Linked DNA regions of Prochlorococcus marinus str. MIT 0918. The protein of the gene in region 2 binds, or shares a complex with, the protein of the main gene of each other region. Links are inferred from orthologs where the notes say so. Each region holds a gene or a part of one and is shown on either strand. Other genes may lie near its edges.

The links. Proteins that work in one complex are often made in the same cells at the same time.
Region 1: the proteins of O5636_RS08900 (region 2) and lpdA are in contact, whole or in part, in a crystal structure (PDB 1EBD), measured with the Geobacillus stearothermophilus proteins. The link is inferred for Prochlorococcus marinus str. MIT 0918 from one-to-one orthologs. Residues at the interface, in WP_033016211.1 of Geobacillus stearothermophilus: Ile130, Ala131, Met132, Pro133, Arg136, Arg140, Glu141, Asn155, Arg157; in WP_049624544.1 of Geobacillus stearothermophilus: Pro340, Ser341, Asp344, Tyr345, Arg403, Asp406, Val408, Glu431, Ala432, Gly433, Asp438.

What each region holds. Positions count from the first base shown.
Region 1 is NZ_CP114780.1:729,380-734,797, reverse strand. Bases 1,020-3,828 are described here. They hold lpdA (dihydrolipoyl dehydrogenase), read left to right. Parts: upstream 1,020-1,605; coding sequence 1,606-3,051; downstream 3,052-3,828. Other genes in these bases: trpC (indole-3-glycerol phosphate synthase TrpC), read left to right, coding at 3,070-3,828; O5636_RS03920 (TrmH family RNA methyltransferase), read left to right, coding at 1,020-1,590. Also shown: murA (UDP-N-acetylglucosamine 1-carboxyvinyltransferase), read right to left, coding at 1-375; more of O5636_RS03920, read left to right, coding at 772-1,019; more of trpC, read left to right, coding at 3,829-3,954; O5636_RS03905 (hydantoin utilization protein A), read left to right, coding at 4,051-4,719; sodX (nickel-type superoxide dismutase maturation protease), read right to left, coding at 4,736-5,053; sodN (superoxide dismutase, Ni), read right to left, coding at 5,076-5,418. UniProt on the Escherichia coli protein: Lipoamide dehydrogenase is a component of the glycine cleavage system as well as of the alpha-ketoacid dehydrogenase complexes.
Region 2 is NZ_CP114780.1:1,637,055-1,642,543, reverse strand. The notes cover bases 1,727-4,606. They hold O5636_RS08900 (dihydrolipoamide acetyltransferase family protein), read right to left. Parts: upstream 3,915-4,606; coding sequence 2,538-3,914; downstream 1,727-2,537. Other genes in these bases: O5636_RS08895 (YlqD family protein), read right to left, coding at 4,101-4,544; queA (tRNA preQ1(34) S-adenosylmethionine ribosyltransferase-isomerase QueA), read right to left, coding at 1,727-2,481. Also shown: O5636_RS08915 (PLP-dependent transferase), read left to right, coding at 1-293; cysK (cysteine synthase A), read left to right, coding at 383-1,369; more of queA, read right to left, coding at 1,366-1,726; O5636_RS08890 (long-chain fatty acid--CoA ligase), read right to left, coding at 4,618-5,489.

The sequences.
Region 1 (5,418 bases), 910 kb from region 2 along the record:
GATTTTAACTTCTTCGAATCTTGTAAGAAGCGGTCCTATGCAAACTAAGCTAGCCCTGAGAGCATGAACTAGTTCATAAGGTAATTCTTTTTGATTGCCATTTAATCCAGATGCATTTATTTGGAGTTTATTCTTGTTACGTTTTATATTTGCCCCTAAAGATTTTAGAATATTTGTCATTACATCAATATCGGTAAGCTTTGGAATATTATTGAGAACAAGAGTTTCTTTACATAAAAGAGATGCCGCCATCAAAACTAGTGCAGAATTTTTGGCACCACTAATATTTACATGACCCGATAAACAAGATTTCCCTTCAACCCTTAAATACGGTAAAAGACTATCTTCTTTGAGTATTGATGACACGCTATGCATGTCTTAAATGAAACCATGAATACCCCTATCATGCAAGGTTATATAAAGTCGTCTAGCTTTATGAAATAGAAAAAGACTTTTCACTTAAAACCTAGGGCAGTCAGATCACATTCTTATTTAGCTAAGGAGAAGTAGATTGATGCTTTTTTATAGTGAATTGATCATGCGGATGTGGCGGAATTGGTAGACGCGCATGTTTCAGGTACATGTGGCTTTGTGCTATGGGAGTTCAAGTCTCCCCATCCGCATTAATGAAATATTTTGCTGCTTATTCGATTTAAATTCTTATTTACATCCTCCTTTTTTGGTAACTGATAAAGAATCTTTTAAAAAATTATTTAGAATAGAAATTCTAGTTCTTCAAGAGGTTTAAAGATTAAAACGTCTGCTCTGACTTTGATTACTAGTTCTCGGAATCCTTTAGTGCGCCGCTTGAAAGCATTATCTGCTCCTAAGGAACGTTATCAAAAATCAAGTTTCTTACTTGAAGGAAGTAATTTGTTGAAAGAAGCTTTAAAAACTAGTTCGCTGCCTTCTGAAATAATTGCCACTCCAGAATGGATTGAAAAACATTTAGAGATAATGGAATGTTTACCTGAAAGTGTTCGCCTTCATCTTGTTTCGAAATCTGTGCTTAAGGCATCTCTTACAACTGTAAACCCAGATGGAGTTGCATCTCTTTTGTCTTTAGATTCGCTCCCTAAAGTAAACGATAAAGCTGATTTCATTTTAGCTCTTGATAGATTGCAAGATCCTGGCAATTTAGGAACTTTGTTTAGAACTGCTTTGGCCGCTGAAGTAGAAGATGTTTGGTTAGCGATGGGAGCAGATCCACTTAGTCAAAAAGTTTTAAGATCATCTGCTGGAGCAATTTTCCATCTTCCTTTTCAACGTTTAGGTAATTCTGAAGAAGATGCTGTTAATGAATTGTTTACGAAGTTAAAAATGGCTAAAGATAGAGGATTCCAAATTGTTGGAACTTATGGGCCAGGAGCTCATGCAATTACAAGGGTTTCTCCCTATTGGGAGATTAATTGGAGTGAGCCAACTATCTTAGTTTTAGGGAATGAAGGCTCAGGCCTTCATCCGAAAATCCAAGCTTCTTGTACGCATGCAGTAACGTTGCCTCATAATGTACTTGTTGAGTCTCTAAATGTTGCATCTGCAGCCGTTCCATTACTGTTGGAACGGTTGCGAGCCAAAATGACCTCTTAGTACCCTGAAAGAAAGGTGAGTCAAACAAATTACGATTTCGATGTAATTGTCATTGGGGCAGGTTATGGGGGCTTTGATGCCGCCAAACATGCTGCTGAACATGGTTTGAAAGTGGCAATTATTGAATCTCGAGAAATGGGTGGCACATGTGTTAATAGAGGTTGTGTCCCCTCAAAAGCATTGTTGGCAGCAAGTGGCAAAGTTCGGGAACTTGCTGATTCTGATCATCTTGCTTCGTTTGGTATTCATTCAGCACCTGTTAGGTTTGAACGAAGCAAAATTGCAGATCATGCAAATAATTTAGTTTTGAACGTGCGAAATAATTTAACTAAGACTTTAGAAAGGTCAGGTGTAACTATTTTGCAAGGCAAAGGTCGGTTGGAAGGACAACAAAAAGTTGGTCTAAGAGAAAATAATGGTGTCGATCGAGTTTTAGTCGCTAAAGATGTGATTTTAGCTACTGGATCAGATCCTTTTGTCCCTCCAGGGATAGAAATTGACGGCAGAACAGTTTTTACAAGTGATGAAGCAATTAGTCTTGAATGGCTTCCAAGATGGATAGCCATTATTGGAAGTGGTTATATAGGTCTTGAATTTGCAGATGTTTATACAGCTTTAGGTTGTGAGGTGACCATGATAGAGGCTTTGGAAAGAGTCATGCCTACTTTTGATCCTGATATCACTAAGATTGCTTCTCGCAATTTAATTGCTGGTCGCGATATAGATGCTAAGTCAGGTTTACTTGCAAGTAAGGTAACGCCAGGATGTCCAGTTAACATCGAACTTTCTGATGTTAAAACAAGAGATTTAGTAGAAGAATTAGAAGTTGATGCTGTACTTGTAGCTACGGGAAGAATCCCTAGTAGTAAGGATTTAAATTTAGAATCTATGGGTGTTAAAACCAATAGAGGTTTTATTCCTATTGATGACTCAATGAGGGTTTTGGTTGATGGTAAGTTAGTCCCCAATCTTTGGGCTGTTGGGGATGTTACTGGGAAATTAATGTTAGCTCATACAGCTGCAGCACAAGGCACTATCGCAGTTGATAACATTCTTGGTGTCGATAGAAATATTGACTATAGAAGTATCCCTGCGGCCACTTTTACTCATCCAGAGATTAGTTCGGTGGGATTATCTGAAGAACAAGCAAAAGAATTATCTAAAACCGATAGTTTTAAGCTAGGAATTGTTCGGAGTTATTTCAAAGCCAACTCCAAAGCTTTAGCTGAATTAGAGAGTGATGGATTAATGAAATTACTTTTTCGAAAAGATACTGGTGAAATACTTGGTGCACATATATATGGACTTCATGCAGCTGATCTAATTCAGGAAGTTGCAAATGCATTGTCTAGGAAACAGAGTGTATTGGAATTGTCTAGAGAAGTTCATACTCATCCGACTTTGAGTGAAGTTGTTGAGGTTGCTTATAAGCAAGCTGCTCAACAATTAAAAGGACAATAATTAATCTACTTTTTTTTAATGGAGATTCGTCGACGCCCACCTAATCCAAAAGTTAAGGTAGCTAATCTTGAGTATTCAATTCCTCATGCTGATGCAGAGCCTCGTAATATTCTTGAAAAAATAGTTTGGGAAAAAGATAGAGAAGTTAGTGTTGCCCGTAAAAATATCCCTTTAGAGAAACTCAAATCAAAAATTGAAAAACTACCTCCTTGCAAAGATTTTTTAATGCAATTAAAAGAGTCTTCAGTTAAACCAGCTGTAATAGCTGAAATTAAGAAGGCTAGTCCTAGTAGAGGAGTTATTAGAAAAAATTTTGATCCTGTTGAGATAGCAGTTGCCTATCAAGAAGGAGGAGCAACATGTTTGTCGGTATTGACTGATAAAACTTTTTTTGCAGGAGGGTTTGATGTGCTTATGGAAGTTAGACAAGTAGTTGATCTTCCTTTGCTTTGTAAGGACTTTATGTTGCATCCTTATCAAATTTATCAGGCAAGATCTGCGGGAGCTGATGCAATTTTGTTAATAGCATCAATACTCTCAGATCAGGACTTAATTTATATGAGAAAAATTGCTTTAAACCTTGGCCTTTCAATATTAGTTGAGGTCCATAATTCAAAAGAATTAAAAAGAATTCTTGCCTTAGGTGGATTTCCACTCATTGGCATTAACAATAGAAATTTGACAACTTTTAAGACAGATATAAATAATACGGAGAAAGTTATTAGAAATTTTTCAAAACCTTTAGCAGATCAGGATGTTTTTTTAGTTAGCGAGTCTGGACTTTTTATTAGAGAGGATATTGAAAAGGTTTCGTCGTTTGGTGCTAGAGCAGTTTTGGTTGGGGAATCTTTGATGAGAAAAGAAGATTTAAAAAGTGCGTTGCAGGAAATAATCGGATTGTAATTTGAAAAAACCCTATTATTAAAGTTATTGTTCTAATAAAATGTTTAACGAATCTATTGCCTTTCAGGCAGCAGGCTTAAAAACTGTGTGATTTAAATGATAATTAGTGTTTTAACTGGCTTTGCTGCTGGAGCTCTTCACGTAATTGGTGGTGCTGATCATTTGGTTGCCATGGCACCTTCCGCATTTAACAAGCCTAGATTTGCCCTTAAAGATGGTTTTGCTTGGGGCTTAGGACATTCTACTGGTGTCCTTTTGCTATCAGTATTGGCAATATTGATTAAAGATTTTGCTCAAATAGAGCGAATGTCCACTATGGCTGAGTTAAGTGTGGGTATTTTTCTTTTAATAGTTGGTGTTCTAACTATTAAAACATCGTTAGGTCTTCATATTCATACTCATACTCATACTCATAGGAATGATGGGAAACATCAACATTTTCATTTACATTTAAGAGGTGGAAAAAAACATAATAGACATTCCCATACTTCTATAAGTCTAGGTTTACTTCATGGTTTAGCAGGTGCCAGTCATCTTATAGCTGTTATTCCTGCTTTGGCTTTGCCTAGAGTAGGTGCTGTTTTATATTTATTTTTTTATCTTCTAGGTTCTTTTTTATCTATGGGTGTAATTGTTACAGCAATGTCTTTAGCAACACTTAGAGCAGGTAAAAAAACAATTCCTATGTTCTTTGGATTTACTGGGGCTCTTTCTGTTATGACAGGATTCTTTTGGATTCATAAAACTTCAAGTTTTATTCTTTAAAATACAAGAATCATTATTATTGTATAGGAATTATTTTTTCAACAATTCCTTTAATTTGATTTTTATTTACTTTTCCAAATTGACGACTGTCGATACTTATTGATTTATTGTCGCCAATAATTTCTACACTATTTTCATTTATTTTAGAAATTCTTTTGACAATTAATGAATCTCTATCCAACGGGTTTTCTACTAAAATCAATAAGTTTTCTAGAAGAATATCTTTGTTAATAAAAAAAGGTTTGTAGATAAGAAAATCACCGTCACTAATTGAAGGGGTCATTGAATTCCCAACAACACGGCAGTGTCGTCGGGAACCAATTAATAAAAGCAAGAGAGATTTTAGAATCTTCTTTTTAGCTTGCTGTTATCCAAGCATCAGAGCGACCTTTGGATTTCCAGAACATGTGATGAACTTTTTCTACAGAAGCTAATAAATCGTCTGCTTTTGATTTGTCAATATTGACTTTGCAAGCACTGCAAAGTTTTGATGCTTTCCAAAAAGTCTCATGAAGATCTGGGAAAGTAGAAAGGTGCTCTGGTTTGAAATAGTCAGTCCATAAAATCAGGAGTTCCTTTTTTGTTTCTTGAGCTTGTTCTTCTTTTATAGAGACATAGCGGGAAAATGTATTGTTATAAGTAGCCCATTCTGCAGGGTTATTCCCTGATGGAGGAGTTAAATCCAGAAGTTTTTTTGTC
Region 2 (5,489 bases):
AAAATTTTCAATCAATTATGCGCGCACATGGGGGATATGGATGTTTACTGTCTTTTGAGTTATCAGGCGGGATTCACAAAGCTAAGCGATTTTACAATTCATTAAAAGTATGTAAAGGGCCCAGTTTAGGAACAATGTTTACATTGGCATGTCCATATGTTCTATTGGCACATTACAAGGAACTGGATTGGGCTCAAAAATGTGGTGTACCCCCTGCACTAATTAGAGTTTCGGTTGGCATTGAGAACGCAGAAGATCTATGGGATCGCTTCAAAACAGCATTGGAAAGTTAATTAAAAGATTCAATAGTTTTTAGATCAACATCAGAATTATGCACGAAGCAATAACCTTAGCTAAGTATTAATAGGTTGGATTATTAACAATGTCTCCAATATACGAAGACAACAGCCTTGCTATAGGCAACACCCCACTGGTAAAACTTCACTCTGTCACTAAAAACTCAAAAGCTACAGTTTTAGCAAAAATTGAAGGACGTAATCCTGCTTACAGCGTGAAGTGCAGGATTGGAGCGAATATGATTTGGGACGCTGAAAAAAAAGGAGTTCTCAAAAAACATCAGACCATTATTGAGCCCACCTCAGGGAATACAGGGATTGCTTTGGCTTTCACTGCTGCTGCAAAGGGATACAAACTTATACTTACCATGCCTGAGTCCATGTCTTTAGAAAGACGTAGAGTAATGGCTGTTCTTGGAGCTGAACTAATCCTTACTGAAGCAGCGAAAGGGATGCCAGGTGCTATAGCCAAAGCCAAGGAAATTGCAGAAAGTGACCCAAATAAATACTTCATGCCAGGGCAATTTGATAACCCCGCCAATCCAGAGATTCATTTCAAAACAACCGGACCAGAAATATGGAATGATTGCAATGGCAATATTGATGTGCTTGTTGCAGGAGTAGGTACTGGAGGAACTATTACAGGAGTTTCTCGTTATTTAAAAGAAGAAAAAGGCAAAAGTATTCTGTCCGTAGCAGTAGAGCCATCTCATAGTCCTGTAATTTCCCAAACTCTCAACGGAGAAGAAGTTAAATCTGGACCTCATAAAATCCAAGGGATTGGCGCCGGTTTTATCCCTAAGAACCTAGACCTAAAACTGGTTGATCAAGTAGAACAAGTCACTAATGATGAATCAATAGCCATGGCACTTCGCTTAGCGAAAGAAGAAGGCTTATTGGTTGGTATATCATGTGGAGCGGCAGCTGCAGCAGCCATTAGATTGGCCGAGAAAGATGAATTTGCTGGGAAAACAATTGTTGTCGTTCTTCCAGATCTTGCAGAGCGTTATCTTTCATCAATAATGTTTGAAGATGTCCCAACAGGTATTATTCAACAGCCAAGCAATAACTAATAAAGTCGGGCAGAGGGTAAAACAGCATCTGGAGAGATAAACATTGCATCTCCATAAGAAAAGAACCTGTATTTTCTTTCTATTGCCTCTTGATAGAACTCAAGCAGTTTCTGCCGGCCAATAAATGCACTTACCAATAATAACAATGAGCTTTTTGGTAAATGAAAATTTGTCAATAGCCCATCAACAACTCCAAATTTATAACCAGGTTTAATAACTAAATCAACTGTTCCTTTAAATGGTTTAAGGGACCCTCCTCCAGCTATAAATGATGCTTCAAGAGACCTTACAGTTGTTGTCCCAATAGCAATAATGCGTCCTCCTCTCAATTGACACGCTTGACAGGCTGAAACAACCTCTGGCTTCACCTCAACCCACTCACTATGGAGTTGTAAATTTTCCAAATTCTCCTCTTCCAATGGTCGGAAAGTTCCAAGGCCTACATGAAGTGTCACTCTTGCTTGTTCTACTCCGCGTTTAGCTAAATCATCCAAAAGATCATCGCTAAAATGTAAGCCTGCTGTTGGAGCTGCCACAGCGCCTGGGCGAGATGCATATCTAGTTTGATATCGCTGATCATTACTTGAATCATGCCTATGAATATATGGGGGTACAGGCATCTCACCGTACAAGTCAAGGCAGTGTTCAATCTTCTCTCTATCACTAAAGCATTTAGGGAACTGAACAATTCGACCTCCAGTCTTCACATCTCTGTCAACGATAGTTAATGAAAGAGATTGTTTTCCACCAGCTTCTAACAAAAAACAATCACCAGGTCTCATTTTTTTTCCAGGTTTTACTAGGCACAACCATTTCCCATCACCTTTAGGTTCTAATAACAAAAGTTCTCCCAAACCACCATTTTTTAATCGGACTTTTAATCTTGCTCTTAACACACGAGTGTCATTCATCACTAATAGATCCCCTTCTTTTAGCTCCGTAGTTAAATCCCAAACTTTCGAATGACTAATTTCTAAGGAATCTTCAGATTGCCTAGAGACAACCATCATGCGAGCTTCATGCCTTGGCTCAATAGGCTCTTGAGCTATGAGTTGATTTGACAACTCATAGTCATAAGAACTGAGTAAAAAATCTCTGGATTCAGATAACAATTTCAATCATCACCTAATTAACTAACGCAATCCATTTTTAAGAACAATACTAATCTTTAAGCAGCAAGACTTTCAGGTTTATTCTCAATCAAATGCGAGAGGTCTTTCAAGAAAGCTGCGCCATCAGCACCATAAACCACTCTATGATCAGCAGTAAGATTTACTTGCATTTGACGTTTCACTGAAATAGATCCATCTTTACCTGCTATGACTGTAGGCAATGAGGCAGCAACTGCGAGAATAGCTCCCGTCCCAGGAGGAAGTATCGCATCAAATCTATCTACTCCAAACATACCCAAGTTTGAAAGAGTAAAAGTCCCACTATTGTATTCATTAGGTTGCAATTGCTTAGCTCTAGAACGCTTAACTAAATCAGCCCATTGTGCTGACAATTCAAACAAATCAACAATATCTGCATTTTGAAGCACAGGTGTTATAAGCCCCCCTTCCTCCATTGCTACTGCAACGGCAACATTTACTTGATTGGGATATACCATACCGTCATTACTCCAAGCTGCATTTAATTGAGGATGTCTAGCTAAAGTGATTCCAACAGCTTTTGCAAGCAAAGCTGTCATTGTGACTCCCTTAGGCTTTACTTGCTTATAAAAATGATCAAGTTTATCTGTTGTAATCGCATATCCCACTCTGAAACATGGAACAGATAAACTGGTCTCCATATTTCTATTTACAGCCTCCTGCAGTGTATTGAATTTAATTGTTTCTCCTGGTTTACCAAAACTATTGCCCTTGGGGATTTCATCAATACGTTTGACAGAATTATCAGAAGGCTGATTTGCAACAGAAGCTTTCTCAAAAGCAATCGAGGCAGGAGCATTGCTTTCAGCAATCCAAGGAACAGTTACAGGCTGGCCTTGGGCTTTCTGAACATCTTCAGCTTGAATTCTTCCATGAGGGCCGCTGCCAGGAACTGTTTTTAAGTCAACGCCAAGTTGAGAGGCAAGTTTTTTAGCCCTAGGAGTAGCAATAACCCTACCTGTATTTACTACAGCTCTATGAGGAATTTGAACTGAAGAAGGTAGTTTTTGCTTTACAGCAGATGGAGAAGCAGATTTGGCTGGGGTTTGAGAAGCAGTTATTTTCTTTTTGTCCTTTGTGGGAGAAGACTCTTTGGAAATAGAGCCTTTTGACTGAGGTGGGTTATTGGCTTGAACAGATGCTATTTCGCCTTCTGATTCAACAATCAAACCTATTGTTTCACCAACTGGAACAGTACTACCCGAAGGCATTAAAACAGCAGCCAAAAACCCATCTTGGAAAGACTCAACATCCATATCAGCTTTATCCGATTCAACGACAAGAACTGATTCTCCTCTTGCAACCTTTTCACCAGGTTTTTTTAACCATTCAACAATCTTCCCCTCAGTCATAGTTGAACTAAGGGCTGGCATAAAAATGTCGTGTGATGCCATAATTGTGTCTTGGACTTAGTTTTGAGTATTTTACCTAAACAAGTGACTCAAGTTTTTAGACTCAGATCACTTGATCAGACCAGTTATTTATCATGTTAGTTCTCAAAGTGCATGCTTCTACTTTTTTTGCTTGCATTTAATTTATAAAACTCCCAAGAATGTATTAAAAAAGAAATAAATCAAAAATCAAATTTGATCTATAGACTCAACAACGCCATCTCTAACAAGCAAAGAAACCTTCATTTTATCTACCAAGTTATCTCCTTTTTTTAGATCACAAAAACTCTCTATTTGGCCTTGTTCAACAATCTCTTCCATCTCTAACTCTCTAATTTGAGCTTGTTGCTGTAACAAGTTTCGTTTTTGTTCCTCTAACTCAGAACGTTTCATTGCGACCTGTTGCTGAACTTGAGCAACTTGTTCTTGAACTCGAGGATCAAGAGGATTTGAAGTTTGAGTTCTTAACCCTTCAACAACTTGTTGACCTTCTTGTTCTAATTGAGCTAATTGCTGATCACTTGTTGAAATAGCCGAGCTTATTTCCTTCTCAGCTTCTTCTTTCCAAGCAGGAGTAACAACAGCTCTAATAGTGATAGAACGTTTAATTGAAAGAGTAGTTACTTCAGACATTAATAAAAAAGCAATTCAGGCCAAGGTTCTCAGCCAATGTGAAATAGTTTAACTAAATTTTCCACGAAAAAAGTTATAAACCAAAAATATCTTCAATAGCATTACGATCACGTTTTGCAATCCTATCGCGTCTTTGTTTTAACGTCTGCGTTAATAAGCCATTCTCAATTGAAAATGGCTTAACTAAAGCCACCCCGGCTACTCTTTCATCAGAACGAGAACCTTGGCGAATAGAAAGCAGCCTATTAATTTCTCCCTTAAGAAACTTTCTTAAATTCTTATCACCAAAAGAGCCCCCCAAGTCTTCTCCTAAAGACAAATTCTTTTCTAATGCCCAAATCAACATTTGTTCAACATTAGGAACTAATAAAGCCCCTAATTGCCTTTGGTCTTGACCAACAATCATTAACTGTTCAATAAGATGACTAGAAACCAAAGCTTCTTCCAATGGCCCTGGTTCAATATTCTCCCCATTACTTAAAACAATAGTATCTTTAGCTCTTCCAGTAAGCACAACTGTTCCGTCTTTAAGCAACATTCCAAGATCACCAGTATCAAACCATCCTTCTGAATCAAGTACTTTTAGAGATTCTTCTGGTTTTCTTAAATAACCCTTCATTACTTGAGGCCCTCGCACCAAAACCTTTCCTTGTTGAGAAAATCGCATTGGCGTACCTTTCTCAGGGTCAACTATACGAAACTCTGTTTGAGGCAAGGGCAATCCTGAACTGCCCCTAATATTCCTCCAGGTTCTTCTACAGCTTAAGACAGGGCTTGTCTCAGTAAGTCCATAGCCAACTAATAATTCTACTCCAAGAGCTTCAAAAAACTCATCAACATGAGGAGCTATTGCCCCCCCTCCATTTATTGGGAATTGCAACCTACCACCCGAAAGTTGTTTAAGAACTTTGGGCCACAAAGTTAAAGCAGCAAGACAATGAAAAG